Regions from separate parts of the Desulfovibrio intestinalis genome, predicted to be linked through region 1. Evidence: predicted binding sites of a transcription regulator. Region 1 holds the regulator's gene; each other region holds the start of a gene.

Region 1 (7,871 bases):
CAGCCGTTCTGCACTCTTTGACGGTAAAAAAAGCCGCAGCCGTTTTGTGGAGCAACTGCTCTGGCAGGAAGAACAACGGCGAGGAGCTTTGCTCACCCCCGGTGAACCGCCTCTTGAAACCGCCGCTTGCGAAGTACAGGCTGCCGCTTCTGAAACAAAAATTCTGACGCGCGGGGTTGAACTAAACACAGCCCTGACGCATTTGCTGCGTAAACCGCTTTCCGCCACCAGGCTGGATGTCTACCTTCAGTGCCCCCTGCGCTTCGCCTGGCAATACTTGTGCGACCTGCGCCCACCAAAAGAGATCAATGAAGGTGATGATCCCGCTGCGGTCGGTACCTGCATTCACAACACGCTCAAGGCTCTTTACGAACCCTATCTGCACAAGGTCATACGCCCCGGTGATATTTCCGCTGAAACCGTGCGTGCGCGTTTTTTGGAGCAGCTTGAAGCTGCCGACCTGCGACGCCTGTTACCCGCAGACAGCTGCTTGATGCTGGAAGAGGCAGCCCCCATGCGGCTCATGCATTTTTTATCAGGCCAACCAGACAACATCATGATTATGGCTCTGGAAAAAGAAATCAGCGCCACATTGCGGCTGGCCGAACGCGACTATGCTTTTGTTGGTACGGTGGACCGCGTGGACCGCCGCGACGGTCTGCTTCACGTGCTTGATTACAAAACAGGAACCATCAAAAAACATGACGGCAGCCTGTGGACTGACCTGGCGTACTTTACCCGGGCTGATCGTCTGTGCGCGGCCCTGACGCCAGCTACGGAAGCCGATACGGAACAATTGGAAAACCTTGAAAACCTCTTTGACGAACTACGAACACGCCTGCCCAGCCTGCAGTTGCCGTGCTATCTGTCGATGGCTGGCGCTTGTGGTATGGCCCAGTTGGGCGACGCTGCCCTGGTGGAACTGCGCGATGAGGGGAAAGAGCATCCTCTTTTCGGAGGACTGGTAGAAGAAGATCTGAATGCTGCTCTAGGGTTTTGCCGCACGGCCCTTACCCTGACCCTGTTACATATGGAATATTCCCCAACGTTCACTGCCCGCCCCGACAAGCATTGTCAGTGGTGCCCATATTCTGGCCTTTGTTCTTTATAAATGCCGGGCTGTTGACGCTATTCGCAAAAGAGTGCACGCTATTGTTGCATCTTATAAAAATTACAGCTACTGTTGCGCCTAATTTCCATATGGGGGATACTCTCGGTAGCGCCCACGGGAGCTGTTGAGCTTGTTCCATATAAGTCAGGACGGAGGTCTTGCAATGTCATTTCCCGCACTTAAAATCGGAAACCTCACTGCCAGAATCCCTGTTGTTCAGGGTGGCATGGGGGTTGGAATATCGCTTTCAGGCCTTGCTTCTGCTGTGGCCAATCAGGGCGGCATCGGCGTCATCGCCGGAGCTATGATCGGCATGAAGGAACCTGACGTTGCCAAGGATCCTCTTACAGCCAACCTGCGTGCCCTGCGCAATGAAATTGAAAAAGCCCGCCAGCTGACAAACGGCATTGTTGGCGTTAACCTTATGGTAGCCCTGACCACATTCAGCCAGATGGTGCGTACTGCTATTGAGCACAAAGCGGACATCATTTTTTCTGGCGCTGGCCTGCCGCTTGATATGCCCAAGCACCTTTTTCAAGCGTGCGAAGAAAAAAAGGAAGACTTCAAAACCAAGCTTGTGCCCATAGTTTCTTCGGCACGCGCGGCTTCTGTCATCGCCAAAAAATGGATTTCCCGCTTCAACTACGTGCCTGACGCCTTTGTGGTTGAAGGCCCCAAAGCTGGCGGGCATCTCGGTTTCAAGGCTGAAGAACTCTATGATCCGGCGCATGCGCTGGAAGTGCTGGTTCCTCAGGTGGTTGAAGTTGTGAAGCCTCTGGAAGACAAATACGGCAAAGCTGTGCCTATTATTGCCGCCGGTGGTGTGTACTCCGGTGCAGACATCAAAAAATTTCTCGACCTTGGCGCTTCCGGCGTGCAGATGGGAACCCGCTTTGTTGCCACGCACGAATGCGATGCCGACGAACGCTTCAAGCAGTCTTACCTTGCCGCCAAGGCTGAAGACGTCACCATCATCAAAAGCCCGGTGGGCATGCCCGGACGCGCCCTGGACAACAGTTTTATTCACGCAGCACGCGAAGGCAACAAAAAGCCCTTCAAATGCGTTTTCCACTGCGTGCATACCTGCGAACAGGAAAAGACGCCCTACTGCATTGCTCAGGCGCTTATCAACGCCATGAAGGGAAACCTTGAACGCGGATTCGCCTTCTGCGGCGCCAATGTGTCACGCGTAAACAAGATCACCTCTGTCCGCGAACTTATGGACAGCCTGCAGCACGAATTCGATGACGCTATGGCCTCGTTGAGCAAAAGCGTGCAGAGCATGTTCAATGGCAACAAGAGCTAGCTGCCAGAAAAACAAATCGTAACGAAAAGAGCCGGGCATCGTCACATGCCCGGCTCTTTTTATTATCAAAATTTATAAAACTACTGCTGTCCGCGCAGGTAGCGCACGGCATTGACGAACAGAAGTGTTCCTGGAGGATCCAGTTCACCACGAGTCCAGGCCGGATGGTTGGTCACATGATGGAACGCTTCAGGGTGCGGCATAAGACCAAGAACGCGGCCCGTCGGATCGGTAAGTCCGGCAATGGCCAAGGCAGCACCGTTGGGATTTAAAGGATATTCCTGCGTGGGCTGCTTTGTTTCAGGATCAGCATATTGAAGCGCGATAAGATTTTCCGACACAAGGCGGCGCAGACACTCTTCGTCGCGCGGCACAAGTTTGCCTTCTCCGTGACGCACAGGCATACTCAGCAAGGGCATATCCTTGGTGAAGACACAGGGGCTCTTGGCGTTGGGAAGCAAGTGCACCCAGCGATCTTCGTAGCGGGCGGAATCGTTGTGCCCAAGAGAAACCTGGCGTTCAAAACGCACGCCGCCCAAGGCTGGCAACACCCCCAGTTTAACCAGCAACTGAAAGCCGTTGCATATGCCGAGAATGAGCTTGCCCTGATCCAGAAAGTCGCGCAAACTTTGCAGCAAAGGAACGCCTTGCGCATCCTTGAGGTAACGCCAGCGCATAACAGCGGCCTGGGCAGCGCCCAAGTCGTCACCGTCTAGAAATCCGCCGGGGAAGACCAAAAAGTGATAGTCGGCCAACCGAACTTTGGCCGCCACAATGTCTGAAAAGTGGACTACGTCCGCCCTGTCTGCACCGGCCAAGCGGGCTGCATGGGCGGTTTCCAGATGAGAATTTGTTCCATAACCGGTGATAACCAGCGTATTGACCATGCCCATGCGGGTAAAGCCTCCTTGGCTTGCTAGCAGATCTTTTCGAGCCGTGCTGATGCTGGCAGACGTGCACAGTGCGGCCTTTGGGCCGAAGTCAGCCCGCACCTCACGAGCCGCAGGCAAAGCCAAGCTGTACCTGCGCATGCTGGAGAGGGAATAACACACTACTTACCTTGTTTTCGATAGTCAATGCTAGCCAAAAAAATGATTTTAGGCTAAGCATACAGGGTTGTGCCAAAAAGCGATCAAGATATTAAGGTGGAAGTCATGAAAACGAAATTTATCTTTGTGACAGGCGGTGTTCTGTCATCTTTGGGCAAGGGTCTGGCAGCAGCCTCATTGGGCGCGCTGCTGCAAACCCGCGGCCTTTCGGTAACCATACAGAAACTCGACCCCTATATTAACGTTGACCCTGGCACCATGAACCCCTTTCAGCATGGCGAAGTTTTCGTTACTGACGACGGCGCTGAAACTGACCTGGATCTTGGACACTACGAACGCTATCTGAACGTGCCCATGTCACGGAAGAATAATACCACTTCAGGGGCCATCTACAATCAGGTTATCGCCAAGGAACGTCACGGTGATTATCTGGGCGCTACGGTGCAGGTTATTCCTCACATTACCGACGAAATCAAAAACGTAGTTTTGTCCTTGGCAGAAGGCGACGATGCCCCTGATGTGGCCATCATTGAAATTGGCGGCACCGTTGGCGACATAGAGGGCCTGCCCTTTCTTGAAGCAATACGTCAGTTGCGTTCAGATATTGGACGCGATAACTGCCTGAACATCCACCTCACTCTGGTGCCTTACCTGCGCACTGCTGGCGAGCACAAAACCAAGCCCACCCAGCATAGTGTGAAGGAACTGCTTTCCATCGGCATCCAGCCTGACATCATTCTGTGCCGTTGCGAACAAAGTATCCCTGAAGAGCTGCGCCGCAAGATCGCCCTGTTCTGCAACGTGGACCAGGATGCCGTATTCTCTTCGGTAGACGTGAACAACATCTACGAAGTTCCTCTGAAGTTCTATGAGGAAGGCTTTGATCAAAAAGTAGCCATCATGCTGCGTTTGCCAGCTCGCAATGCCCACCTTGAAGCCTGGGAAAAACTCGTTAGCGACTGCGCCGACCCCAAGGGCAAGGTTACCATCGCCATTGTGGGTAAGTATGTGGACTTGAAGGAAGCTTACAAAAGCTTGCATGAAGCCCTGATCCACGGCGGCGTGGCCAACCGCGTTCAGGTGAACCTGCGTTACGTCAATTCCGAAAACGTGGATGCCGACAATGCGGCAGAGCACTTCAAGGGCTGTGACGGCATTCTGGTGCCTGGCGGCTTTGGCTACCGCGGTGTTGAGGGCAAGATCACGGCTATTCGCTACGCCCGCGAGAAAAAGATACCCTTCTTCGGCATCTGCCTGGGCATGCAATGTGCGGTCATCGAATTTGCCCGCCACGTTGCCGAAATGGCTGATGCCAACTCTGAAGAATTTGACCATCGTTCCAAGCATAAGGTCATTTACCTTATGACAGAATGGTACGACTTCCGCACAAAGAACGTTGAAAAACGCGATGCCGGAAGCGACAAGGGCGGCACCATGCGCCTGGGTTCTTATCCTTGCAAGGTTTTGCCCAATTCTAAGGCTCTGGATGCATACAAGAAAGAACTGGTGGAAGAACGTCACCGTCATCGCTATGAATTCAACAATGAATTCAAAGAAGCTCTGGCAGAAAAGGGCATGGTTTTTAGCGGCACTTCACCGGATGGAACGCTGGTGGAAATTGTTGAACTGCCTGACCATCCGTGGTTCCTTGGTTGTCAGTTCCACCCCGAATTCAAATCCAGGCCTATGGATGCCCACCCCCTCTTCCGCGAATTTATTGGTGCTGCTAAAAAACACGCCAAGGTTTAACGCCTGAGGGTTTAAAGACATCTCATAGAAAATGAAAAAGGGAGGGCCAACCTCCCTTTTTCATTTTTTGCCCCGATTGGCATCCGTGAAGCCAACACCCTGAAAACAATGGGGCAAAGCTTGTTTCAAGGCACTTCAAACCATGTTTTTGCTCTCGCAACCTCTGGCTATTGCATAATTTTTGCCACTATGGCACACTACTTGTAAATAAAAAACTTTCCTGAGGACATTCAAGGCGGAACTGGCTCATGGCACTGGAACTTCGACAGCAACTCAAACTGGCTCAGCAGCTGGTGATGACCCCGCAATTGCAGCAAGCCATCAAGCTGCTCCAGCTCTCGCGCATGGAGCTTCTGGAGACTGTGCAGCAAGAAATGCTGGACAACCCATTTCTGGAAGAATCCCAGGGCGATGACGGCTCAGCTGAACCAGCTGAAGACCGACGGGAAAAGGCCACTGAAGAAGTATACGACCAGGATTTGGCCAAGGACGCCGACTGGGAAGACTATCTTGGCGAATTCGCCAGCACTCCCCGCCTTGTGCAGCCTCGTGAATTTGAAGTTGCTGAAGACATTTCTCCTCTAGAGGCGCGCTACTCAGCCAAACCGACCCTTGAAGGGCACCTGCTTTGGCAACTGCGCCTTTCTTCGCTCTCTGACGCGCAAAAAGATATTGGCGAAGTCATTATTGGCAATCTTTCTTCCGCAGGCTATCTGCACGCCAGCATAGATGAAATTGCACAGATGACCGAGTCGGACCCTTCTGACGTTTTGACAGTGCTTGAAAAAGTGCAGCTGTTTGATCCCGTGGGCGTTGCAGCGCGTGACGCGCGTGAATGCCTGCTGGTGCAAATAAAAAGCCTGAAATACGACCGCGATCCCATACTGCTTGAACTGATACGCTCTCACCTGGAAGACCTTGAAGGCAAGCGCTATAAGCCGTTGCTGCGTAAATTCAAACTGGATATGGAGGAACTCAAGGAGTATCTGGATATTATTCAAAGTCTTGACCCCCTTCCAGGGGCCAGCTTTGGAGGCGGAGAGCCAACCTACGTCAGCCCAGACGTCTTTGTGTACAAGATGGGTGACGAATTTGTCATACTGCTCAACGAAGATGGCTTGCCACAACTGCAGCTTTCCAACATGAACCAAATGGACATGAAGGGAGCCTCAGACAAAGAAAAGGAATACTGTACGGAAAAGATGCGCTCGGCCAGCTGGCTCATCAAGAGTCTTTATCAGCGCCAACGCACTCTGTACAAGGTAATGGAAAGCATTGTCAGGCATCAGCAAGCTTTTTTTGAAGTTGGTGTATCGCGCCTTGCTCCTCTCATCCTCAAGGACATTGCAGACGACATCAGTATGCATGAGTCGACTGTCAGCAGAATTACGACCAACAAATATGTGGCCACGCCCCACGGTATTTTTGAGCTGAAATTTTTCTTCAATAGCGGTTTGGAGCTGGATGACGGAAGTCAGGTGGGTTCCGAAAGTGTCAAGGCGCTTATAAAAAAATTCATCGCCGATGAAGACACCAAGTCTCCCCTGAGCGATGAACGCATTGGCGAAATGCTGAAGGACCACCTCAAGGTCAACATCGCACGGCGTACTGTGGCAAAGTACCGCACCGCTCTTGATATTCCGTCCTCTTCCAGACGAAAGGAACATTTTTAGTTTTTTGATCGCCTGTGGCAGAAGCTGAATCAGACTGCCCACGAAGGAAAGACAAAAATTGCGAAAAACCGGGCCTTTTGCCGGATTTTCACCGTCCCTCAAGGGCGGGTTCCTGGTTCTCCGCATGGAGAACTGCCATAATAAGGAGGATTATATGAACATCTCTTTCGCCTTCAAAAACTTTGAAGCCTCCGACCACCTTAAGAAATATGCCCGCCGCCGCATTGAAAAGCTGGGGCGGTTTTTTGGCAAATCTTCCGGTCTTGAAGTAAGTGTTGTGTTGACTGTGGACAAATTCCGCCACCGTTGCGAGGTTACTGTCGTCGGTGAAGGACTGCATATCAATGCCACAGAACAAACCTCAGACATGTATGCCGCTATTGACCTTGTGACCGACAAGGTTGAAGCGCAGATCAAGCGTCAGGTTTCGCGAGTGAAGACGCAGCGCCGCAAGGCACGCAGTGCTGATGTGGATGTCTTCACCTACAACATTGACGCAGAAACTGATGTTGCACTGCCTGTGGAAGGCACAGATCGTCTGGCAACCAAGCCGCTGCACCTTGATGAGGCGCTTATGCAGCTTGACTCCATTGGCAGCGAGTTTCTGGTCTTCTTTAACGCAGAAAATGGCCGCATCAATGTGGTATACCGCACGCGCACAAGCAGCTACGCGCTGATTGACCCCGTCTTATAACTACTCCTGATTCCCGGCTGCCAATCAGGCAGCCGGGAAATTAGCGGGGGATTCATGAACACCACAAAACAACAGCCCGAAGAGTCTGCAGCTGAAATCTGTGCAGCTGAGCAGCCCGTGGCCGTGTGCATAGTAACCGGCCTTTCCGGAGCGGGTAAAAGCACGGCTCTAAAAGTTTTTGAAGATATGGGCCATTTTGTGGTGGATGGGTTGCCAGCGAGCTTGGCTCCTGAAATGGTCGCCATGATGGCTCGCCCCTCCATGAGCCACTTCAAGGGCATTGCCCTTG
Region 2 (7,871 bases), on a different contig from region 1:
AAGGCTCCCGCGGCATTGGGCCCGGTTCCGTCCATATCCATATGCACCAGAGGCACTTCGTTCATGCAAAGGGCCATGCGCGTCCCAAGGGCTTCGGCCTCAAGCAGCGAGCCCAGGGGCTTGCCCCGCAGCCATGCCCATTCCTGCGGCAAGTCCTGACCAAAGACGCGGCCTTCGGCCTGCCCGCGACTGGTAAGGAAGATGCAGCCCTTGTTGCGCGGGCCGCTCAAAAACATCTGATTTACGGAATGCTGATCTGTAACGCCCGTGGCGGCCACAGGCAGAATGCCCAATCCGTCCTTGCCGAGACTTTCCGCCCACAGTTGCGCAAACCACGGCCCAAGGGCCGCCCATTGCGGCACATAGCAGAACAGGATGAGCTCGCTGTACTCTTGCAGCTCCAGCGCCCTGGCCCAGCAGGCAAGCGCGTAGGAAGGATGGCTGCCCAAGGAGCGCGGCGCTTCCAGCAGGGGCCGGGCCACCTCGGCTGCGCCGTCCAGCAAGGCACGCCAGTCAACACCCAAAAATCCTGCGGGCAAAAGCCCCACGGCAGAGAGCACCGAATAGCGCCCGCCCAGATGGTCTGGAACTTCAAGCGAAGCCAGGCCGTGCGACGTGGCCTCCTGACGCAGGTAGCCGGACACAGCATCGGTGACCACCACCATATGCTCGCGCCAGCCTTCGCCCAAATCGGCCTGAAGCCACTGCCGCACCAGAAAATACTGCGCCAGTGTCTCGATCGTTCCACCCGACTTGCTGATGCAGACCACTGAAGTATCCGCCGCATCAAGCCCAGCCAGCAGGGCTTCAAATTCTTCCGCGCATACGTTGTCGGCTATCCACAGGCACGGCCCGTCATGTCCCGGCCTGTCCTGCCCCGGCGCAAAGGCTCTTTGTATGGCACGCGCGCCCAGAGCGGACCCTCCTATACCCAATACAAGCATATGCTTGCGGGTCCGCACTTTTTCCAGAATCGGAGGCAGATCTTTTTCCAGCGTTGCGCGGTACGGCATGGACAGAAAGGGCAAAATGCCCTGCGCCAGCTCTCGTTCAAGCCGAGCGCCCATCTCCGCGGCTCTGGCCTGAAGGGGAGCGCCATCCGCCGCGTTCAACCTGTGACTATAGGCTCTGGACCATTCAAGATAATGAGGCATGGGCTTCTCCTTTATGCCTTGCCGTGTTCATGACGGTGCAAGGCTTGAAGCAGTCTCAAAATGAAATTGTTCTGGCGGCTGTGCGAACAGCCCGCCACCATGAAGCCCTATAACACAGATGCAGCCGTTAGCCCAAGAAATCGCCTGACCGTTACTGGCGCTGAAAACCGGAAGCATACCTGTGCATCTGTGCGGCCAGATATTGTGGCGAGCGTCTTCAACATTTTAAACAACACCCTTGAATTCAAGCCGAGCGCCTCCAGCGGCCATGTATGTTGCTGGAGGCGCTGCAAGTGCGTCATTAGAGCAGGCTCAGAGGCTTGGGCGCAAAAAAACGGCGGCGTACCAGCTTGTACGTTTGTGGCCGCACACCAAAACGGTAGCGCCACAACACGCAGACCTCGCGTGCCGCGCAGGCCCGTACCTCGCCCCTGTCGCCAGCGCAGAGCATGCACTGCCTGCGTATGGCGCGCAAAGCCTGACGCCCTGCCTGGTCTTCAGGTACGGGGCAAGGCTCGTCAGGCAAGGAGGCAAGACGCCAGTCCCAAAGCGGGCAATGTCTGTCGGTACAAGCGCGCACGGCTTTGCCCGACGCCCCCTGGCATTCAAGGCAAAACTGGCGAATGGCAGTCAGCGGGCCGCTTTTGCCTGTTCCTCGCGCCGCCGTTTCTGTGCTGCGCGGACTCAAGCGTTTCCGGCTCCACAACATTTTTTATGCTTCTTGCCGCTGCCGCAAGGGCAGGGATCATTACGCCCCACCTTGGCTTCCGGCCTGCGGTAGGCTTCTGGCCGCAAGGCCACGCCGTCCACATAGTAAATCTTGTCTTCGTCACGGGTGAAAAAACTGCGCTCGCCCAACTGCCGTGGAATGCCTTCCATTTCGTAATAGGCGTGAAACTCCACCACATCAAAAAGCTCGCCGTTCTGCCCGGCGGGCACATTGTCTTCTGTCCGCTCCACATCAAGACGCAGCCACTGAACATCCCTGGCCTGTTCGGTCAGCTTTTCCACCGAGATGTCATCACGGTAGTCGGGATGGGTACTGTCCACAAGCCATTGATAACGGCCCAGCACATAGGCTGAATAGCGTGAACGCATAAGAGTTTCGGCATTATCGGGCCAGACCGCGCCGTCCATATAGGGGCCACAGCATTGGGCCAAAGTACGCCCGCTGCCGCAAGGACACTGTTGTAGCATGAAATCCACCTTGGTTTTGCGCCCTCAAGGGGCATATAACCCGCGAATATTAACGCATGGCCGCACGGGCGGCAAGAGCGGGAAAAGGCAGATTGCCGGATATTACTGGCTTCAGCGTGGGGCTGTAACAGGCCGTAAAACCTTAAAATCCGCCCTGGCGGCGCTCCCTGAGAAGCAACCAGCCAAAGGCGGACAATAGGTGGATATTTTAAATGCGGCATGCACAAAGGCGCGTATGTGCATGCCGCTCAACGCCGGTTGGCTCAGCTTGCGGGGGCCGGAGGAGACTGCGAACACGGAGGTCGCAGGCAGACAAGGCAGCCGGGCCGCACGGCGAAAGAAATTTCGTCCTGAGTGTAACCAGACTCTTTTTGGGCCCGGTCGTGATCGGATATGAACAGTTGCAGCGATCCCTTGGCTGCCGTGCCCGCCCGTGCATGGGCCAAAACACTGCCTTCGGTTGTGATGACCGCGCAAACCGTGCCTTCATATGGAGGACGCGAACCATAAAGAAGGCACCAGAGGCGCAACCCGTCTTTTTCTTGCTGCACGCGTACTATTTCGCCACACCCAAGGCGCACCAGCGTGCGTATAATCATGCTGCCATGACGGTAAACACCCACGCCCACCAGCAGCGCCAGCCCTACAAAGCCGACCGCCAAAGCAAAGGGATTAAATCCCGTAAGGCGATGGGTAAACGAAGTGGAATGCGTGCGCATGTCAACGGCATCGGCGCGCACGATCACGGTATAGTTTTGAAATGTACTGGCCGCAGCGCCCCTGAAAGCCACGCGCATATGGTATTCACCGGGTTCGGCTTCACTTTGGGCGGCAACAATGCCGCGCCACATGCCGTTGCCAAACCAGTAGCCAGCAAAAAAACCTTCCAGCGTAAAAGACAGGGGCGCGTTTGCGGGCGCAAAGCTCACCTCAATATCTCTTGTTACTGGATTTTTTATGGTCAGCGGCCCCGACAGAGCCGCAGATTTTTCCGGCAGAAGCTCAAGAACCGTGGCCCCCGAACGCATAAGCCCTTGCAGGCCGTCAACCAGGCACAGCAAGGCTATCGCCAGCAGCACGGCGCATACCATACCAAGTTTACGCTGACGCTGACGGATTTCCTGACAGGCATCCCAGGTGTCGTCATCAAGAACTGTCTGCATGGGCAAGTTACATCCTCTGACAGGGTGAGCGGCAATCATGAGCGTTGAGCCATCAAAGAACTGGGGGAAGATTCAAGCACACGCCAGCTGACAAGGCTGAGTCCTTCGCGCGGCAATTGAACCATACTTTGCCCTTCAGCGGGAAAGCGCCGGCGAACCTGCCGCGTCAACCAGAAGGCTGCGGCCCATACAGAGACGGTAATGCCGAAAAACCAGGCGCAGAAAACCAGTTCGGCAGAGTTGACACTGCGCGCCGACTGGTACATGGCCGCAAAAACTGCTGCCACCATGAGCATGTTGGCTGTTATGCGAATGCAACTGATATAGAGGTGTTGCTTGTAGCTGTTCATGCTGCTCTCCGGAGACTTTCGCCGGGGCGGGTTTTACCCGCCCCGGAATTGATGCCGTATAAACCTTACTTGCTGAATATATTGGTCTTGCTCACGTTCATGATGCGTATTGCCTGATCCTTGTCGCTATTGCGGAAGGCTACGCGCATTTCATTGCCAGCCGTCCAGGCATAGGGGGGCAGATCAATCTCGCTGGCAGGCACCTTGAAGGTTATCAGGGAACTCAGGCGGCCGGAGTACACCGTAACGGTCTGCTGTTCCTTGTCGATGATGGGGAATGTCTTGCCAGCAACCTTGGGATGCCTGGGCCGGATGTTCTTTTCCACGTCAACGAACTGAACGGGAATTTCGCGAACTGCCTTGGCGTCGAGGTCGTATATGAGCACCGTATTTTTAGCCAGGTCAATCATGAGGCGGCCGCCCACTTCAGGCGCGGGCCCCATTTCGCCAGGCACGGTAGGAAGCTTATATGTATGTGTTCCGCCACTATAATGGGGGTTGAACTGATCGTGGGTGACGTCAACCACGATGGTCAGTGTTTTGGCTTCGGGATTATAGGCTACGCAACGGCCCTGTTCTACTCCGCCTTCAAAGTTGCAGGCAGTGAGAAAGGTGGCGAGTCCAAGTACCAGGGTAAGCAGCAAACTACGAATCTTCATGGCTGTGTTCCTCCTAGCTGTTCGCTGCACGCATCTTCTTGGCGGCCAATTCCGCCTTGGCACCCTGGACCATCTTCACCGCGATGTAGATGGAAATGGCGCTAACGAAGCCAAGCACTTCAACAGTGGCCATAGGGCCAAGCAACCAGCCCCAGGACGGGAATTCGGCTTCAAGAAGCTTGAGAATAACCGACATAAGGCAACCAAGAACAGCCAGACCGAACACAAAGCGGATGCCGTAACCCTTGACGTACTTGGTCGCTACCACGCCTATCTGCGCGCCAACAGCGGCGCCAGCGAGCATGATGAGCGCGGCCAGGAGTTCCACGCGACCCTTGTATGCGTAGGACGCTGTACCGTACAGGCCGGAGATGGCGACTTCAAAGAGGTCCGTGCCCACTGCCAGATGGGTGGGGCAGCCCACAAGATAGACCAGAGCGGGCATACGGATGAGGCCACCGCCGATGCCGAGGATACCGGCCAACCAGCCCGTGAAAAGGCTAACGGTGATGGGCAGCCATGCCGAGCAGGTGATATTGGCATGCTTGTAATGGATAACAGGGGGAATCCTGATGGCTTGAAGGCGTGAAGCCCAGTCAATTCCAACGGCGCTAGCGTCAAGTTCCTTGTGTTGGGCCTTGGCTTCGCGTTCCTTGCGGCGGCGCACTGCGGCATCGTGAAAGACGAGCCATGCGATCGACATGAGCAGTACGACGTAGAGCCAGCGTACGACCTTGTCGACGGAGCCGATGCGCTCAAGCCACATGACCATCTGCGCGCCAATTTCAACGCCGATGACCGTACCAACGAGCATGGTGATGCCCAGCATGTAGTCAACGTTGCCAAACTTGCCGTGCCTCATGGTTGAAATAAGTGATTTACCTGCCATCTGCGCCACGTCGGTGCCGATGGCGAATGCCATAGGAAAGCCCAGAATATTCAGACCGGGGGTCACCATCCATGCGCCGCCCAGACCAAAGAAGCCGCCGATAATACCCACGCCGAATCCAAGAATGATCAATCCCGGCCAAAAAATATTAACGCCGGAAATGGGCATCAAAATATACAGCCATTCCATACTGTGCCCCCTTACTTTTCGGCCAGTTCGCGGTTCTTGAGGTCAATGCCGATATGCGTCATGACGATGTCAGCCAGCCAGCCAAGAATACAACCCACTATGGGGATGATGAGCATGGTCAGGATGGCGAAAAACAGATGGCTTTCATTGTACATTTCGGCCCACCAGTACAAGATGCCGTCCAGCTTGCGCGTGTCGGCCACAATGACCACCGCCGAAGCCTTGCCGCCAGCTGCCAGGGCCAGTCCGGGCATGGCAGCGAGCATGAGCGCGCAGCCTGCCAGCCAGGTCATGAGCTTGCGCATCTTTTTCATAAACTCCTCCACTCTGTTTGAGTTCCCTATCTGGACTCTCTTCGGCGGTTCCCACACCGGGCCCACACCGACTGTCACGCAGTGAATGTGAAAAAGATAGCAATCACTGTGCCATTGCATGATATTTGCCGAATTTTGCCGTTTTTTCTCCAAGTTTGCGCGAAATATCTTGCCTGATTTTCGCAATGCCCCTATAGTCGACTCAAAGATTGCGCTTTTTTGCGCAACCGTAGAGGGGGTCTCAAATGCGCTTCTACAGAACGCTTCCCGGTGGGAGCACCTTGGACATTACCTCGTTTTTCATGAACAGGAGCCTTGTCAGCCGCATGCTCATGCTGGGGATCCCCCTGCTGACCGTCGTGCTGCTTCTCATCTTTGTTGCCACTGGCAGCAGCATTGAGCACATCGTCAATCGTGCAATAGCGCGCAACGCGCAACTTCAGGCTCAGGGCATGAGGCTGGCTCTTGAGCAGGCCCTGGCAGAAACGCGCAACCAACTGCTTATTCTGGCCGCCGGGTCTATGGACCCGGAGGACATGAAGCACAGAATGGAGTTTCGCGCCAAGGCCAACGGGCTGCACTACCGTGAAGTGGCGTACGTCGGTTTGGCCCCCGAAAACCGCTACCTTTTACTCAGTCATGACAGCCAGATCATCAATGTGCCCATGCATGTTGCCCTGGACAGCCCTTCAAGCCCTTTCCACAATCTGGGCGGCGAACAGAAGCCGGGCTATGTCAATGTGGGCCAGCCTATGGAAGCCGTGTACTCGATGGTGCCGGTCAACAAATCCCTTCAAAGTCTGTCTCTGCACGTCTTGCGATTTTTTACGGCCGTGCATGACAGGGAAGGCAATTTTACTGGCTACCTTCTTTTATCTCTGGACATGAAAGACCTGCGGGACATCGTGTCGCGCTATTCGTCTCCCGACGCCCCCATTGCCGCATCTGGCGCGGATACCCGTGTGCGCAGCCTGTTTTTCGACAGGGAAGGCTGGATGCTTTTTCAGTCAGAAACGCCCGATGCGGCCCTGGCTGGAAAAAGCCTGGGCAATGATGCCGTGCGCGCGGGATTCTGGGGGGATTATGGCCGCCCGGGATTCAGCATGGCCTTCCGCCCCAGCCCCGAGCACATAAACTACTGGAGCATGGTTGCCGATGTGCAGGCAGGGCAAGCCAACCAGCTGCCCATGACTGAAAGCAGTACGGTGTGGAGCAACGGGCAAATGCGGGTCGAAAGGGTGAGCTATGTGCCCGTGAGCTTCAAACCCGGCGCGGGCGGCGAACCAGTGGTTCTTGGCGGCCTTGCCGTACTGGACACCAGCTTCACCACCACCCGCACCGGCATGCAGGTTATGGGCATATACACCGTCAGTTTTCTGGGGGGCATGATTCTTTTGGCCTTAAGTTTGTGGTGGCTGGCGCACCAGATGGGCAAGTCGCTCAATATGCTGGGCCGCGCACTGCACAAGCGCAATATCACCGGAGGCTCCGACGACCTTGATCTGCCGCCCATGCCCAAGGAGCTGGAAGGGGTAAAATTCGACATCAACACCCTGCTGGGCCGTTTGCGGCAGGCAAAAATTCAGCGCCGCAGCCACGAAGCCCTCCAAGACGCTCAGTGGCAGCGCGAACCTGTGCCAGACCTGCCCCATCCCGAAGACCTGCCTGCCAGCGGACTGGTGGGTACGTCCTCAGCCATGCAGACCCTCTGCGACCAGGTGCGCAAAGCCTCTCAAGTCCTGGCCGACGTCCTCATCATTGGCGAAACTGGCACTGGCAAAGAGCTGGTATCCGAGGCCATACACCGCCTGAGCGCCCGCAGTTCCGGCCCCTTCATAACCATCAACTGCGGCGCCCTTGATGAAAACCTGCTTATGGACACCCTGTTCGGCCATGTGAAAGGAGCGTTCACCGAAGCCCGGCAGGCCCGCAAAGGCGCGTTTCTTGCTGCTGAAG
Region 3 (7,871 bases), on a different contig from region 1:
TGTGGCCATGCACGTCACCGGGCCGTCAGGGGGCAAGCCTTTTGTGCTCAAGCTGATGGGAGCCAGCGCCTCGGCTGTTGCTCTGGACGAAGCCCTGTACGCGGTGTTTGGTCTTGCGCCCGAGGCTGTGCCTCTTGGGGCGGCCCTGATGCGCCGTAAAGCGCCGGGCAGCGCGGCATCCGGCACGGAAACGGCTTTTCCCCTGCTGCGGCCAGAAAATTTTGATGCTCGCGGCTTTGAGCTGCCACAACAGCTTGCCCATACTTCCTTTCATCCCGCACGCTTTGTGCAGAGCTGCATACGCCGTATTGCCGCAGCCATAAAAAAATGAGGAACTGATAATGCCCAAAATTCTTCCTGGTGAAGCAGATATTTACGCCATCACGGACTCGCGCCTGTCTTTGGGACGCTCACTTGAAGAAGTAGCCTCGGCCCTGTTGGGCGCGGGCGTGCGCATTTTGCAGTACCGCGAAAAGAACCTCAAGGGTGGCGAAATGCTTGAAGAATGCCGCCTGTTGCGCCGCATGACCAGTGAAGCCGGAGCCTGCTTCATCGTCAACGACCATGTGGATATAGCCATGCTGGTTGAAGCCGACGGCGTGCATGTTGGTCAGGAAGACCTGCCCGTGCCGGAAGTGCGTAAACTGGTAGGGCCGGACATGATTATCGGCCTTTCCACGCATGAGCCGCAGCAGGCCCTGGCAGCCAGAGGACTTGGCGCCGACTATCTGGGCGTGGGGCCGATTTTCGCCACGCAGACCAAGGAAGATGTGGTGGCTCCAGTGGGCTTTGCCTATCTGGACTGGGTTGCTGCCAATATTGATCTGCCCTTTGTGGCTATTGGGGGCATCAAGGCCCACAATATCGCTGACGTGGCCCGGCATGGGGCACGTTGCTGCTGCCTTGTATCCGAACTGGTGGGCGCGCCTGACGTGGCGGCCAGCGTGCGGGCCGTACGTGAAGCCATGCATCAGGGTTTGCAGGGATAGCGATTGGTCTAAGAAAACGCTGATTTATTCCGTTTGGCTGCGTTGCTTCACTTTTTTTGAAACAGTCGGGGATGGAAGAGTCCACTCCTGCTTCAAAAAAAGATCGCGCCTTGCCAAACGAAAGACCTGCGCGTTTCCGGCTCGTTAATCAGTGCTTCCTTAGAAAGAGCAGCCAGACATTTTTACGTTAAATTCTTTGCGGGGCACAAACCCTCCACAGTGAAATACCACGGCTGGAATGACGCGGAATAAAAGGCCGTCAGTTGGTGAGTAAAAATTACGCAGGTACGATACAAACATTAAAAGCGGGACGCTCCTCCACTGGATGAGCGTCCCGCTTTTGTCTGCATATTTCTGCCTGCACATATGTGCCTGAATATATGTGTCGCCACACCTACGGCTGGGCAACTGTTGCGGCGGCTTTTTGTAGCCTCTGGCATATATTGTTACCCGGCGGGCGTTCTGTGAGCGTGTACCGCGGATATTCTTTGCAAAAATTGCGGCCAGCCTCCCTGCAAATCGTGCAGCCGTTGACTTACTCCCGGGTGTTTTGCGCTTCCTGCCTGTGCAGGCACTGGTGCAGGGCCGTCATGTTGGCGGAAAGCATGCTCTTGCGCCAGACCAGCTCTGTGGTGGCCTTGCACAGCGGATGCTCCAGCGGATGCACGGAAAGTGTTCCGTCCGAGCGGCAAAGGTGCAGCACCGATTCCGGCACCACGCCCACGCCCATACCTGCAATAACGCCACCCACAATGGCGTGGTAGGAAGCCAGTTCCGCTATGCGTTCCGGCTCCCGCCCGAATGCCCTAAACCAGCTGACAAGACGGTCGCGGTAGGCGCAGCCGCCCTGAAAGGCCAGCACCGTCTTGCGGCCGATGTCGTCGGGATAATGGATGGCGTCGTGTCCTTCCGGTGCGATAACCACCAGTTCTTCAGAAAATGCGTCCATACGCGCCAGTCTTTCGTCTTGCGGCATATCCACAACAAAGGCCGCGTCCAGCCTGTTTTGCAGAATGTCCTCATACAGCGAACGGCTGGTGCCGATGGAGAGTTCCAGCGATATTTGCGGATACCCCGCGTGCAGGCGTGCCAGAACTTCGGGCAGCCGCACAGCCGCCGCGCTTTCCAGCGCGCCGATGCGAAATTTGCCGCCCGGAGCCATGCTTTGGACGCGATTTTCGGCTTCGTCCACCATTGCAAGAATCTTGAGGGCATAATCGTACAGGGTTTGCGCCTTGTCCGTGGGATGGAGGCGTTTTTTCTCACGCAGAAAAAGCTTTACCCCCAGCGATTCTTCCAGCTGAAGAATACGCGTGGTCACGCCCGAGGGAACGCGGTTCAGCTCCTTGGCGGCGGCTGTAATGCTGCCCGTTTCCATAACGCTGACAAGAGTGCGCAGGTCCGTCAATTCCATATATTCACCAATTTTGATGTTCTTTGTTATTTATATTCATTTGTCATGAATATAGCCATTGTATAACCTGTTTGCAATGGTAAGTGGCAACTGGCTGTTTTTACAGACTGTCAGCAAGGTTTCTGAACCGGAAAGTGCCCAATAACAGCGGAGAGTGGGATCCGTTGCGAGAGCCGGGAATTTTGCCGTAGGGCAAGGCCGCGTTTTTCTGTGGAGGCACAGTTCACAATTTTGCCGGATGTGCCGGATTGCCATCAAATTATGGCGCGGTTGCCGCGCAAAGGCCCAACACTGGCGGTATTTGGAAATGAAAGAGGCATGGAAGTTTTTATGGCAGATGGCTATTCTGGCGGGTCTGTTCTGGGGCTCGGACTGGGTGGTACGCGCCACCGGGCTGCCAATGCCCGGTAATGTGCTTGGCATTGTGGTGCTTTTTCTTCTCTTGCTCACCGGAATCGTCAAGGAAGACCACATAAGCACAGCGGCCAACTTTTTGCTCAAGCATATGGTGTTTTTCTTTGTGCCTGTTGCTGTTGGCCTCATGCAGTGGGGCGGCGTTTTTTATGACTACGGCTGGATATTGCTGGTAGCCATAGTTGTGGGCGCTGTTTTGCCCTTGCTCACCGTGGGGCTGTTAGGTCGTGCCTTACGCTGTAGGGCGCGCAGGCGGGAGGGCGAATCATGCAATCCTATGTAAGCATAAGCACAGTGCTGTGCATTCTGGGCACGCTGTTGGCATATATGGCGGTGCGTGCGCTGTATCTGCGCTACAAGCATCCTTTGTTGAATATCGTGGCTCTTGGAGCCGCTGCGGTCATTATTGTGCTGGTGGGCTTTGATATTCCCTACGCCGTGTACGAGCCTGCTTCAAAGATTATGACTTCCTTCATTGGCCCTGCCACGGTTGCTCTGGCATTACCTTTGTACCGCTACCGCCTTGTGCTTTTGCGCTACGCACTTGCCATTATGGGCAGCGTGTGCGCCGGAGCCTTTGTGGCTATGTTTTCCACGGGGCTGATGGCGAGAGTTGGCGGCTTGCCGCAGGAAGTTGTCATATCCATCATGCCCAAGAGCGTCTCCATCCCCTTTGCCATTGAAATCGCAGGCATGTATGGCGGCATACCGTCGCTGGCGGCTGCCTTTGTGGTAGCCACTGGTACGCTTGGTTCCCTTATAGGCGGCTGGACTCTGAACCTTGCACATGTGGCTGACCCTTTTGCCAGAGGACTGGCCCTGGGCACAGTGTCTCACGCTCAGGGAACCGCTGCGGCCCTTCAGGAAGGTGAGGAACAGGGGGCTATGGCTGGTCTGGCGCTTATTCTGGCTGGCATCATCACTGCCGCGCTGGCCCCTTTTGTGGTCTGGCTGGTATTGCGCCTGCCTGTTCTCGGCTAGCTGTTTGCCGCGCGTGCCGCCCGGCGCATATGCAAGATTGGCCGGGATTTGGACAGACGAGGAATAGTGTGAGTAATTATTACGCACCGTCTGGATATGAATGAGTAAAATTGTAGCACAATCGTTGAATGGCTCATGGGGATTTGTTTTTATTTAATCTATTAAAGCAGCATGATATGAGAATATCTCATGCCTGGCACGCCTCTTGCCATTAGTATAATGCTCCCGCTAATGGTTTAGTCGGCCAGCCTTCCAGGCAGGGGCTGACCGCAGATTGGATTGTCCACACCCTCCTCCTGTGACAACCCCGAAGCGTCAGGCGGGCGCACCCAGAACGCCCGCCTGACGCCCATGCTCATCCCCGTGAGCCTCCTTGCTAACCCCGACCGGCCCACTCCGGTCGGGGTTAAATTTTTTTCAGGGCAAGCAGCTAGTTACAGCGGCTATGCCCTGCGCCGCGCCATAGCCCTCCTTATCTCGCCAGCATATTCTTTCAAGCAATATCCATGTTTTTCTGGTCACGTCACGGCGGCGTGTTGCGCTGTATTGAAGTGCACGGTCTGAGCTGGTTCGCCAGTGACCGGATGAGCGGCGCGTGCTACGCTGCCGCGCGCAGGCTGGCTCAGGCAAGACAACGCCGGGGGGGCCGTATGCCGCAGCCAGAAGCACTGCAAGAGCCATCCGTTGCGAGCCAAATGCGCTGCAAGCAGAAACACCGCAAGGGGGCTGAGTCAGCGCTGTGCCGCATTGGCAGGCGTCTTTGCCTGACTGGCCTATGCGCTCACAGAGCCTGTTTTTCGCAGAATTTTACAGCTTGTTTTGCTGCCCATAGGACAGAGTGCTTCAAGGGCTTGATGACCTGAAGAAGAGCGGCTGCTTTCAAAAATTGGGCTTTATTCAGGAGAGATTGTGAAAAAGTGTTTTTTTACACCGTTGCAAAAAAACACTAAATAATTTTATTCAATGATTTTGCATAATTGTGGATACTATTGTTGTTTTTTTGCAACAATCGCAGCCTTGGCATATTTGTTGGCATTACGCATAATTTAAAAAATATCCAAATATAAAATAGTGTTACGCAAATGGCATGAATGATGCTCAAGAGGGGATATTGGGATGAATATCACAATCACCCAAATAAAGAACATAACACCCATTCAGGAGTTTTATTATGAGCCAGTGCGGTTGCTGCATGTCCCCCCAGGAAGAGCGCGTTGTCAACAAGAGCGTCAATCGTCAGGGGCGTGAACGCGTCTACAGTATTCTGGAGAGCAATCAGTTCACCCTGCCGAATGTGGACGTGGAACGCGCCAAGTATTTCACCGAATCCATGCGCGAAACCGAGGGCGAACTGCTGACCCTGCGCTGGGCCAAGGCGCTGAAGAACGTGGCCGAAAAAATCACGGTCTGGATCACGCCCAACCAGCTGCTGGCTGGCCGCGTGGGCATGCTTGGCCGCTACGGCATCCTCTACCCTGAAATTGACGGTGACTTTTACCGCGAAGTGCTGGCTGACCTCGCCAATCGCGACAAGAGCCCCTTCCAGATTTCGCAGGAAGACATCAAGGTTGTTATGGAAGAAATCGCCCCCTACTGGGAAGGCAAGACCTACCATGAGCACCTTAACAAGGCGCTGCCCGAAGACATCCGTGGCGTGACCTATCACGACGAACGCGGCCTCAAGTCCAAGTTCGTGGTCAGCGAAACCTCTTCATACCGCTCGGCCCTTCAGTGGGTGCCGGACTACGAAAAAGTTATCAATCGCGGCTTCATCGACATTCAGAACGAAGCCAAGGAAAAACTTGCCAACCTTGATCTGAACAACTCAGTGGATCTTTGGGACAAAAAACCCTTCCTTGAAGCAATGATTATTGTGTGCGACGCCATCATGATCTGGGCCAAGCGCCACGCCGACCTCGCCCGTGAACTGGCCGCCAAGGAATCTGATCCCAAGCGCAAGGCCGAGCTTCTGCAGATCGCCGAAACCTGCGATCATGTGCCTGCCCATCCGGCCCGCACCTTCCGTGAAGCCATGCAGTGCCAGTGGTTCGTGCAGATGTTCTCGCGCATCGAGCAGAAGGCCAGCGCCATTATTTCCAACGGCCGCATGGACCAGTACCTCTACCCCCTGTATAAAAAAGACCTTGATGAAGGGCGCATCACCCGCGAAGAAGCCAAGGACCTGCTGGAATGCATGTGGGTGGATATGGCCCAGTTCATCGATCTGTACATCAACCCCACGGGCGTTGAATTTCAGGAAGGTTATGCCCACTGGGAAGCCGTGACCATCGGCGGCCAGACTCCCGAAGGCGAAGACGCCACCAACGACCTCAGCTATCTTTTCCTTGAGTCCAAGCGCGAGTTCCCCCTGAACTACCCCGACCTGGCCGCGCGTATCCACTCCCGCTCGCCAGAACGCTTCCTGCGCGAAGTGGCTCTGACCATCAAGGACGGCTCGGGCTTCCCCAAGCTCATCAATGACGAAGAAGTGGTTTTCCTTAACGCCATCAAGGGCTGCCCGGTCAACGAAGCTCTGGACTACGCCGTGTCGGGCTGCACTGAAACGCGCATGCCCAACCGCGATACCTACACCTCTGGCTGCGTGTATGTGAACTTTGCCACGGCGCTGGAAATGCTGCTCTATAATGGCCGCATGCTGCACTATGGCGATGAAGTCATCGGCCTTGAAACCGGCGACGTCACCAAGTTCAACACCTGGGAAGAGTTTTACGAAGCCTACAAGGCCCAGCACCTGAACCTGCTGCGCAAGGCTTTCCAGCAGCAGCATGTGGTGGACAAGCTGCGTCCCCAGCACTTCTCGGCTCCGATGTCTTCCGTGCTGCACAACCTGTGCATGGAAAACCTCATGGACCTGCACGCTGAAAAGATCCCCGGCGGCGTGGATTACTCCTACTTTGAATTCCTTGGTTACGGCACCGTGGTGGACTCCCTGTCTGCCATCAAAAAACTGGTGTTTGAAGACAAGAAGCTGACCCTCAAGGAAGTTGTTGAGGCTTGCAAGGCCGACTTCAAGGGCCACGAAGCCGTGCGCGAAATGCTGCGCAACGCCCCCTGCTACGGCAACAACGATGCCTATGCCGACAGCGTAGCCAAGGACGTGGACCGCGTTACCCAGGTTGAAGCCGCCAAGAGCTCGCGTGAACGCGGCGTGCATGTGGACGTGCGCTATGTGCCCATCACCTCGCACGTGCCTTTTGGCAAGGTTGTTTCTGCCACGCCCAATGGCCGTCACGCCTGGACGGCCCTGTCCGACGGTTCTTCGGCCTCTCACGGCGCGGACAAAAACGGCCCCACCGCGGTGCTGCTCTCGAACTACCACTCCAAGAACTACGGCATGACCAACCGCGCTTCACGCCTGCTGAACATCAAGCTGTCGCCCAAGTGCGTGGCTGGTGAAGACGGCACGCAGAAGATCGTCAACCTCATCCGTACCTGGTGCGACCTCAAGCTGTGGCACTTGCAGTTCAACATCGTGAACAAGGAAACTCTGGTCAAGGCCCAGCAGGAGCCGGACAACTACCGCAGCCTGCTGGTGCGCATCGCCGGGTACAGCGCGTATTTCTGCGACCTGTCCCGCGACTTGCAGAATGACATCATCGACCGCACAGAGCACGCCCAGTTCTAGGGCATAGCTGCAACACGACCAACCCGGGGGGGAGGGGAGCACCCCTTCCCCCTTTTTTCATACACGAAGGCGCGCCCGGCCGGGCCGCAACACAAGGATGACCCATGACGGACGCACAAGTTAAAGGCACTGTTTTCAATATACAGAAGTTCAGCGTTCACGACGGCGAAGGTATCCGTACCCTGGTGTTTCTCAAGGGCTGCCCCTTGCACTGCCTCTGGTGCAGCAACCCTGAATCACAAAACATCAAGCCGGAACACGCCTTCAATCCTTCACGCTGCCTCTCCGCCCAGGTTTGCGGGCGCTGCCTCAAGGTTTGTCCCTCTGGAGCGCTGGGGCTGGTGGAGGGCATCATTCTGCATGACCGCAGCCGCTGCACGGAGTGTATGGCCTGTGTTCACGCCTGCCCGTCAGGCGCGCAGAGCAT
Region 4 (7,871 bases), 100 kb from region 1:
GACCAGGAATTGAGCGTTGTCCTGCGGTGTGGTGCCAGGATTGAGCAGGTTCTGGCCATCGGAGTCACCCATGGACCAGTTGTTGTGCTTGCCGCTTCCGTTCACACCAGCAAAGGGTTTTTCGTGCAGCAGGCATACAAAGCCGTGCCTGCCTGCCAAATGACGCATCATGTTCATTGCGAGCATGTTGTGGTCGCAGGCAATGTTTGCTTCTTCGTAAACAGGGGCCAGCTCGAACTGACCAGGAGCCACTTCGTTATGTCTGGTTTTGGCGGGAATACCCAGAGCCAGCAGTTCCTTTTCCACGTCCTGCATGAAGCTCATTACACGGCCTGGAATTGCGCCGAAGTAGTGATCTTCCATTTCCTGGCCTTTAGGAGAAGGAGCACCCAGCAGCGTGCGGCCTGCCAGCAGCAGGTCAGGACGCAGCGCCGCAAGGTTTTTATCTACCAGAAAATACTCTTGCTCCGGTCCAACCATGGCGCGCACATAGGCGGCTGAGTCGTTGCCGAAGAGACGCAGTATGCGCAGGGCCTGCCTGGACAAGGCTGAAATGGAGCGCAACAAGGGAATTTTGCGGTCCAGCGCCTCGCCGGAGTAAGAATAGAAGTACGTGGGGATATGCAGCGTTGCCCCGTAAGGAGCGGGAATTATAAACACGGGAACAGAAGGATCCCACGCTGTATAGCCGCGTGCTTCAAAGGTTGAACGGATGCCGCCGGAAGGAAAAGAGGAAGCATCGGGTTCACCGCTGATAAGCATTTTGCCCGAAAACTCACTGATAACCTGGCCGTCTGCAGTGGGCGACAAGAAAGCATCATGCTTTTCAGCCGTCAGGCCAGTCATGGGATGAAACCAGTGGGTGTAGTGGGTTGCGCCGTTTTCAATGGCCCAATCTTTCATGGCATTGGCCACCACATCGGCAATTTCGGGGTTCAGGCGTTCACCATCACGAATGGTCTTGGCCAGCTTGCGGTACACATCCTTGGGCAGGCGTTTGCGCATGGTAGCTAGGCCAAATACATGACGGCCAAAACCTTCTTCCACGCCGCACCCTGTATCTTCTTTGCTGGTGGGCATCACGGGAGAGGTATTAATTGCCTTGAACAACGCCTTTTTACGGGGGGAACTCATACTTCTTCTCCTTTATCCTTTAAACAAGAGTTGCTGCCATCGGAGGAAGCGCTCTTACAGAGCTGCATCGCCACGTTCGCCTGTGCGGATGCGAATGGCATCCTCCACATCACTGATGAAAATCTTTCCATCCCCAACCTGCCCCGTACGGGCTGTAGCCACTACTGCATTGATTACAGATTCTATCATGTCGTTATGCAGTACTATTTCAATTTTTACCTTTGGAAGGCAGTCCACCTGCATGATATTGCCCCTGTACACTTCAGTGTGCCCACGCTGGCGGCCAAATCCTTTTATTTCAGTATAGTTGAGGCCGTGAATTCCCTTTTCTGAAAGCATATCCCTGACCTTTTCAAACAAGCCGGGCCGGATGATAATTTCGAGCTTCTTCATACTGCTGTTCCTTTTCCTTGCGGCAAGGTTTACAGGTTGTAGCCACGTTCGTTATGTTCACCAAGATCAAGGCCTGTAAATTCTTCTTCAGGCGCGACGCGCAGGCCAACGATGGCGTTTACTACATAAAGGATGATGCGTGTCGCGATATATACAAAGACCCATGTGCCGACGATGGAAACCAGTTGGATCCACACTTGCCCTGGGTTGCCGTAAAAGAGACCGTCCACATTGTTGATGGCCGCGCTGGCGAAAAGGCCAGTAGCAAGCGCGCCCCAGGTGCCGCCAAGACCGTGAATACCAACCACATCAAGCGCATCATCGTATCCAAGCTTGCCCTTCATGAACACGCCGCCGTAGCATACAAGGCCACCAATAAATCCGATGAGCATGGCAGGCAAAATTTCAACAAAACCAGCTCCGGGAGTGATGGCCACCAGGCCTGCCAGCGCACCAGAAATTGCGCCAAGGCTTGTAGGCTTGCCAGTGTGCTTCCATTCGATAAGCAGCCAGCCGAGAATGCCGCAGGCAGAAGCCATATGGGTTGTTACCAGCGCTTGACCGGCAAGAGAGCCAGAAGCCAGTGCGCTACCCGCGTTGAAACCAAACCAGCCAAACCAGAGGATGCCGCCGCCAAGCAGGGTCAAGGGCAAACTATGAGGAGAATGTTGCGAACCAGTGGAAATCCGCGGACCAAGGGCTTGGGCGCAGGCCAAAGCCGCTGCACCGGAAGACATATGCACCACCGCTCCGCCTGCGAAATCAAGCGCGCCCATTTGTCCCATCCAGCCGCCGCCCCACACCCAATGGGCCATGGGCGAGTAGACGCATATCAGCCAAAGTCCGGAAAAAAGCAGCATGGCTGAAAAACGGATTCGTTCAGCGTAAGCGCCTGAGATCAGCGCTACGGTGAGCACCGCAAACATGCATTGAAAGCCCATAAATACGGTGTGGGGAAGTTGGGGAGCCATTGGCGCGGATTCTCCGCCGACACCTTTCAGGAAAAGGAAGTCGAAGTTGCCAATAAGGCCACCCACGTCACCGCCAAAAGCCAAGGTGTACCCAACAAAGGCCCAAAGAACTGAAATGAGTCCCAAACAGGCGTAGCTGTGCATGTGGGTTGAAAGCACGTTTCGTGCGCGAACTAGACCACCATAAAAAAGGGCCAGGGCCGGGGTCATAAGCATGACCATTGTGGCGCAGATAATAATAAATGCGGTATCAGAGGCGTTCATACGGGCATCCTTGATCTTTACGGCCACCTTGCGTCATGAGCGTGTCCACTTATGAAGCAACAGTGTGTCGTGTTGACTGAACCTCTTCAGCGGGTCGGCGCCAGACCCGCTACAACGACACAGCGTCGTTGCCAGTACAACCCCTCTCAGGCATTATTTGTGCCAAAGTTGAAGAAAACTGTTGATGATTTTATAACATGCTTAAATTTTAATATTTTTTCATATGTCCCCAGTTTGACTGAAAGAAGAAATTTATTTGTGAATGATATTTTATTACATTTTAGTCGAAAGATTTTTTACCCATCAACATATTAAAAATGACTTTTTTGATTAAACTTATAAAATTAAATAAATTTAGTATGTTATGCTTATTTTATTAAAATATACCATTTTGTAGATTCTTTTTAACCAGAGATGTTTTGTCTGCTCCAAAAACTAAAAAACCTGAAACAGCAGGCTGCTTCAGGCGAAATATCTGATAACGTCTGGATGTTTAAAATATCTACTGAAATGTAGATTTATGTTTTTAGATGTTGTCAGGGGGCAAAATAAGATGCGCGGCGGGGGGTGCTACTGGAATTGAGCTAAGCTGCAGTTCGAGTCGCTGTGGGCATGTGTGAAGATTGAGAAGAAAAAGCCTGTCCTCTTTCCACCGATAGCCGGCAATGAGGCCAGGCCGTAAACTTGTTGATACAGCGGCGAAAAAGGCTCGTCATTGAGCGCGCGAGAAGGCATCTATATCCGTTCACGCCTGAGGCGAAAATCTTTGTAACTGATGCCATATTTTTTCATTCGTAACGCCATTATTCTTTCAGTCAGACCAAGGCTGGCGGCAGCCTTTCCCATTTGCCCCTGGCTGAATTCAAGAGCCTCAACAATGGAAGCTCGTTCCAGTTCATCCAGTTGATCCTGTAAGCTGCCAGAAAATCCGGGCCTTAGTGTGCAGACGTTTTCACCATTCACATTGGTGCAGTGAATGCCGTGCAAGGCTGGGGGCAGGTGCTGCGGCAGGACAAGGCCTTCCCGGCCCAGAAGCAAGACTGCCCTCTCCATAACATTTTCGAGTTCGCGAATGTTGCCCGGCCACGCATAGCGTTGCAGCATATCCATAACGGCCAGAGAAAGGCGTACGTTTTCACGTCCATTCGTCTGCGCGAATTTTTTTATGAAATGGTTGGCAAGCGGAAGAATATCTTCTGGGCGGCCACGCAGCGGCGGAAGATATATGGGAAAGACATTGAGGCGGTAGAAAAGATCGCGCCGAAAGCTTTCCTGATTGACCATGTGTTCAAGGTTACGGTTGGTAGCAGTGATAAAACGCACATCAACATAGTGCGTTTCCATACCGCCCAGGCGTTCAAAAGCTCTTTCTTGCAAAACGCGTAGAAGTTTGGCCTGAGTCATGAGTGAAAGCTCGCCGACTTCATCCAAAAAGAGCGTGCCGCCGTTGGCTAGTTCAAAGCGTCCCTTGCGTGTTGCGTTGGCTCCGGTAAATGCGCCACGCTCATGACCAAATAACTCACTTTCAATAAGATTTTCCGGTAATGCGGCACAGTTCAGTGAAATGAATGGCTTACTTGCTCTAGAGCTGCCAGTATGTATGGCGCGAGCTGCCAGTTCCTTACCTGTACCGGATTCACCCTGCAAAAAAACTGTTGTGGCTGACGGGGCAACCTGGGCAATCTGGGCGTAAACTTTTTGCATGCCTTCAGAGTTGCCCACAAAACCTCTTGGCCGCAGGGGCGAAGAGGTGTCTTCATCCATACGCCCCTGTGTTTCAAGGGCTGCATGACCCAACAGTGTGGAAACTATCGTGAGAAGCCGCATTTCATCTTCAAGCGTGGCGTTATCCACCAACAAGTGGTCCACTGAAAGCGCTCCCACTACCTGATCGTTAAGGCGAATGGGAACACAGATAAAGGAAATGTCCTCTTTACCCAGATCGCGTGATCTCGTGCGGTTGAGGAACAATGGATCTTCAGACACGTTGGATATGTACATGGGGCGGCCGCTTTCGATAACTCCCCCCGTGATGCCTTCACCGCGCACATAGCGGCCCCGCCTGAGTTCCGCAGGCTTGAGCCCATAGGCGGCCTCTGTTCTGATTTCTCCGGTATGCGGTGAAATCAGAGTGATGGCGCCGCGCATCATATGAAGCTGATCCGCCATAAGCGAAAGAGCCTTGTTCAATGCCTGCGCAAGGTCAGTGGTGGTATTCATGATCTGGGCAAGTTCAAAAAGCAGCTTGAGTTGCTGTTCTTGATGATCGCCCGCGGTATTGGATAAAACACCTGTGTGCTGGCCGTTTTCAGTGGGGGGGATGGTGGTCTTGCGCATGTTCCCAATATACTCCAGCAATGCCTGGGGTGCAATCCGACAGGGATGGGCCGGGAGCTGGTCTGCTACGGCCAGGGTGAACCCTATGGAAAGTATCATAAAAAGGGCTGAACTCTACGGTTCAGCCCTTTCAGTTACTCTATATTCCGAGTAGACATAATTTGCCAGACTAGGCGTTTGCCCTGCCAATGCAAAAATAGGCAAAACCGTGATCAGCCATAGAGGAAGGGGAATACAGGTTTCGTCCGTCAAAGAGCAATGGCGCTGTCAGAAGACTGCGCACTCGTGCAAAGTCGGGATTACGGAACTGGTTCCATTCAGTCACAACCATCAGCCCTTGAGCCCCTTGGCAGGTATCATACTGATCTTCAACGATTTCAACCAGCTTGTTATCCGCAAAAATTGAGCGTGCATTGTCAGCGGCAACAGGGTCAAATGCCCGTATCTTCATTCCTTTGGAGGTCAGCTCATTGATAATGGTAATGGCCGCGGCTTCGCGCATGTCGTCGGTGTTGGCCTTGAAAGCCAAGCCCCACATGGCCAGGGTTTTACCAGCCACACCACCCTGCGGTGCAAAGTATTCTTCAACGCGGCTCGCCATATGTTTTTTCTGCCGGGCGTTTACAGCTTCCACCGCATTGAGCAGTTCAGGCCGCACGCCAGCATTTTCAGCAGTGCGAATAAGCGCTTTTACATCCTTGGGGAAGCACGATCCGCCATAACCCACCCCAGGGTAGATGAACTGGTAGCCGATGCGGGAATCAGAACCGATACCCGTGCGCACATCACGCACGTCTGCACCCACGCGTTCGCAAATAGTGGCAATTTCATTAATGAAAGAAATTTTGGTAGCCAGCATGCAGTTGGCGGCGTACTTGGTCATCTCTGCGCTGCGCACACCCATAACTATGATTTTATCACGGTTGCGGGCAAAGGGGGCGTAGAGCTCGCGCATGACAGTGGCGGCCTTTTCCGAATCCGTGCCGATAACCACGCGGTCAGGCTTCATGAAGTCGGAAATGGCGTCTCCCTCTTTGAGGAACTCAGGATTTGAAACAACGTCAACGTGCAAGTTTACGCCACGCTTGGTCAGTTCTTTTTCAATAAGGCCACGCACTTCATCAGCCGTTCCCACAGGCACGGTGGACTTGTCCACCACAACCATGTCCTTCTGCATGTATTGGCCGATCTCGCTCGCGACCTGACGAACAAAACTCAAATCGCATGAGCCGTCAGGCTGGGGCGGCGTACCAACGCAAATAAATGCACAATCGGCCTGCGCGATGCCATCTTCAAGCTTGGTTGTAAAAGTCAGTCGACCATCGGCGCGGCTATGTCGCACCATAGGCTCAAGACCAGGCTCAAAAATATGGACAGAACCAGCATTCAGTTTTTCCACAACGGCAGGGTTCACATCAACGCAGGTAACTGTATTGCCCATTTCTGCAAAGCAGGCGGCGCTGACCAGGCCCACGTAGCCGGTGCCGATAATGCAAAGTTTCATATGTAATCTCCCAATGTTCAAAGCGGGCCGCACCCTTGACGTTACGGCCATGAACGGGTCAAAATAGTTCATCGAATGGCAGCCTATACGATATTTTTTTTCATTGGGCAACCAGCTCTTACTGAGTGAAACTCTCCGTCATGCGTACCTTTGCGCGCGGTGGTAATAATGATGATAGTCGGGTTAGGGATAGACATTGTTGACCTTGCACGCATAGATAAATGCATTTCTCGTTTTGGGCTGCGTTTTATGCAAAAAATTCTTGGTGCTGAAGAATTGGCGCACATCCCCGGTCAGCCTGTAAACTATGTGGCCGGGCGCTTTGCTGTTAAAGAAGCCGCGGTCAAGGCCTTGGGAACAGGATTTAGCCAGGGCATAGGGCCGGATCAGATTGAAGCGATTTCTGGCCCTGGTGGGAAACCGCAATTGGTGTTGCACGGTGCTGCTCTGCAACAAGCCAATAGCATGGGTGTCACTCGCTACCACGTATCTATCAGTCATGACCGAGCTTCGGCTGTGGCTGTGGTGATCTTGGAGGCTTAATGATCGACTCCTCCCAATTTATGTCACAGTTTCAACTGCCTCCCCTGCCCTTTCCCCAGGAAATTCGCGCATGGGATCAAAGTGCTGAAGCGTTTGGTCTGCCTGAGATGCTGTTGATGGAAAATGCCGCCAAAGCTGCGTTTGACGTTATACGCCAGCAGTGCCCAGATATTGTTGGCAACAGTGTCTGGTTAATTATGGGAAGCGGCAATAACGGCGGTGATGCAGCCTGTCTGGCCCGCTACCTTCTTGACGCGGGTGCAAGGCCGCTCGTTTTACATACCAAGGCCTTGGGGCACCTCAAAGGAGCCAGTGGACAGCATGCAAGAGTTGCAAAGGCCTCGGGAGTTCCATTTTATCGCCTGCGTTATCAGCGAAGCGGCTGGAATCTGCCAGAGAATGGTCTGCCACACATTATTATAGATGGTTTGCTGGGTACTGGATTTAGCGGCCCCCTTCGTGCTGATGTTCTGGCTCTCGTTGAAGCTCTGAACAGCTTTGCGCCGGGGCGAATGGTTGTGGCTCTTGATATTCCCTCCGGTTTGGACGCCTGCTCGGGCAAACCCATGCCCTCTGCGATACGCGCAGACCTTACAGTCAGCTTTGCCGCAGCCAAACCGGGCATTGTTCTGCCGTGCGCCAAGGAGTGGACGGGGGCAGTGCGCGTGTGTGATATTGGCATACCCGCTGTAATACGCACCAAAGAGCCCTGCTCAGCATATCTG

The links. The regulator sigma-54, encoded in region 1, starts transcription at its own class of promoters, with help from an activator protein. The targets are predictions, from matches to a motif close to CTGGCACGGNNNNTGCTT.
Region 2: HNQ38_RS03035 (DVU0150 family protein) is a predicted target of sigma-54. The motif match lies at 6,013-6,030, and genes of this name have one in related genera.
Region 3: hpsG ((2S)-3-sulfopropanediol dehydratase) is a predicted target of sigma-54. The motif match lies at 4,881-4,898, and genes of this name have one in related genera.
Region 4: HNQ38_RS09225 (ammonium transporter) is a predicted target of sigma-54. The motif match lies at 2,911-2,928, and genes of this name have one in related genera.

What each region holds. Positions count from the first base shown of each region.
Region 1 is NZ_JACHGO010000005.1:98,250-106,120, reverse strand. Features, by position in the region: gene HNQ38_RS08885 (PD-(D/E)XK nuclease family protein) at 1-1,111, shown strand, start outside; gene HNQ38_RS08880 (NAD(P)H-dependent flavin oxidoreductase) at 1,275-2,417, shown strand; gene HNQ38_RS08875 (phosphoribosylformylglycinamidine synthase subunit PurQ) at 2,498-3,310, opposite strand; gene pyrG (CTP synthase) at 3,572-5,215, shown strand; gene rpoN (RNA polymerase factor sigma-54) at 5,464-6,888, shown strand; gene hpf (ribosome hibernation-promoting factor, HPF/YfiA family) at 7,043-7,582, shown strand; gene rapZ (RNase adapter RapZ) at 7,637-7,871, shown strand, end outside.
Region 2 is NZ_JACHGO010000002.1:47,419-55,289, reverse strand. Features, by position in the region: gene HNQ38_RS03070 (glucose-6-phosphate isomerase) at 1-1,154, opposite strand, end outside; gene HNQ38_RS03065 (hypothetical protein) at 1,456-1,842, opposite strand; gene HNQ38_RS03060 (YchJ family protein) at 1,839-2,351, opposite strand; gene HNQ38_RS03055 (hypothetical protein) at 2,615-3,514, opposite strand; gene HNQ38_RS03050 (hypothetical protein) at 3,550-3,864, opposite strand; gene HNQ38_RS03045 (DUF4881 domain-containing protein) at 3,930-4,523, opposite strand; gene HNQ38_RS03040 (sulfite exporter TauE/SafE family protein) at 4,537-5,601, opposite strand; gene HNQ38_RS03035 (DVU0150 family protein) at 5,613-5,915, opposite strand; gene HNQ38_RS03030 (sigma 54-interacting transcriptional regulator) at 6,161-7,871, shown strand, end outside.
Region 3 is NZ_JACHGO010000004.1:215,579-223,449, reverse strand. Features, by position in the region: gene HNQ38_RS07750 (DUF362 domain-containing protein) at 1-331, shown strand, start outside; gene thiE (thiamine phosphate synthase) at 342-989, shown strand; gene HNQ38_RS07740 (LysR family transcriptional regulator) at 1,525-2,403, opposite strand; gene HNQ38_RS07735 (CidA/LrgA family protein) at 2,711-3,100, shown strand; gene HNQ38_RS07730 (LrgB family protein) at 3,085-3,798, shown strand; gene hpsG ((2S)-3-sulfopropanediol dehydratase) at 4,970-7,444, shown strand; gene hpsH ((2S)-3-sulfopropanediol dehydratase activating enzyme) at 7,549-7,871, shown strand, end outside.
Region 4 is NZ_JACHGO010000005.1:198,538-206,408, reverse strand. Features, by position in the region: gene HNQ38_RS09235 (glutamine synthetase III family protein) at 1-1,134, opposite strand, end outside; gene HNQ38_RS09230 (P-II family nitrogen regulator) at 1,189-1,527, opposite strand; gene HNQ38_RS09225 (ammonium transporter) at 1,557-2,762, opposite strand; gene HNQ38_RS09220 (sigma-54 interaction domain-containing protein) at 3,498-5,099, opposite strand; gene HNQ38_RS09215 (UDP-glucose dehydrogenase family protein) at 5,269-6,603, opposite strand; gene HNQ38_RS09210 (holo-[acyl-carrier-protein] synthase) at 6,775-7,146, shown strand; gene HNQ38_RS09205 (NAD(P)H-hydrate dehydratase) at 7,146-7,871, shown strand, end outside.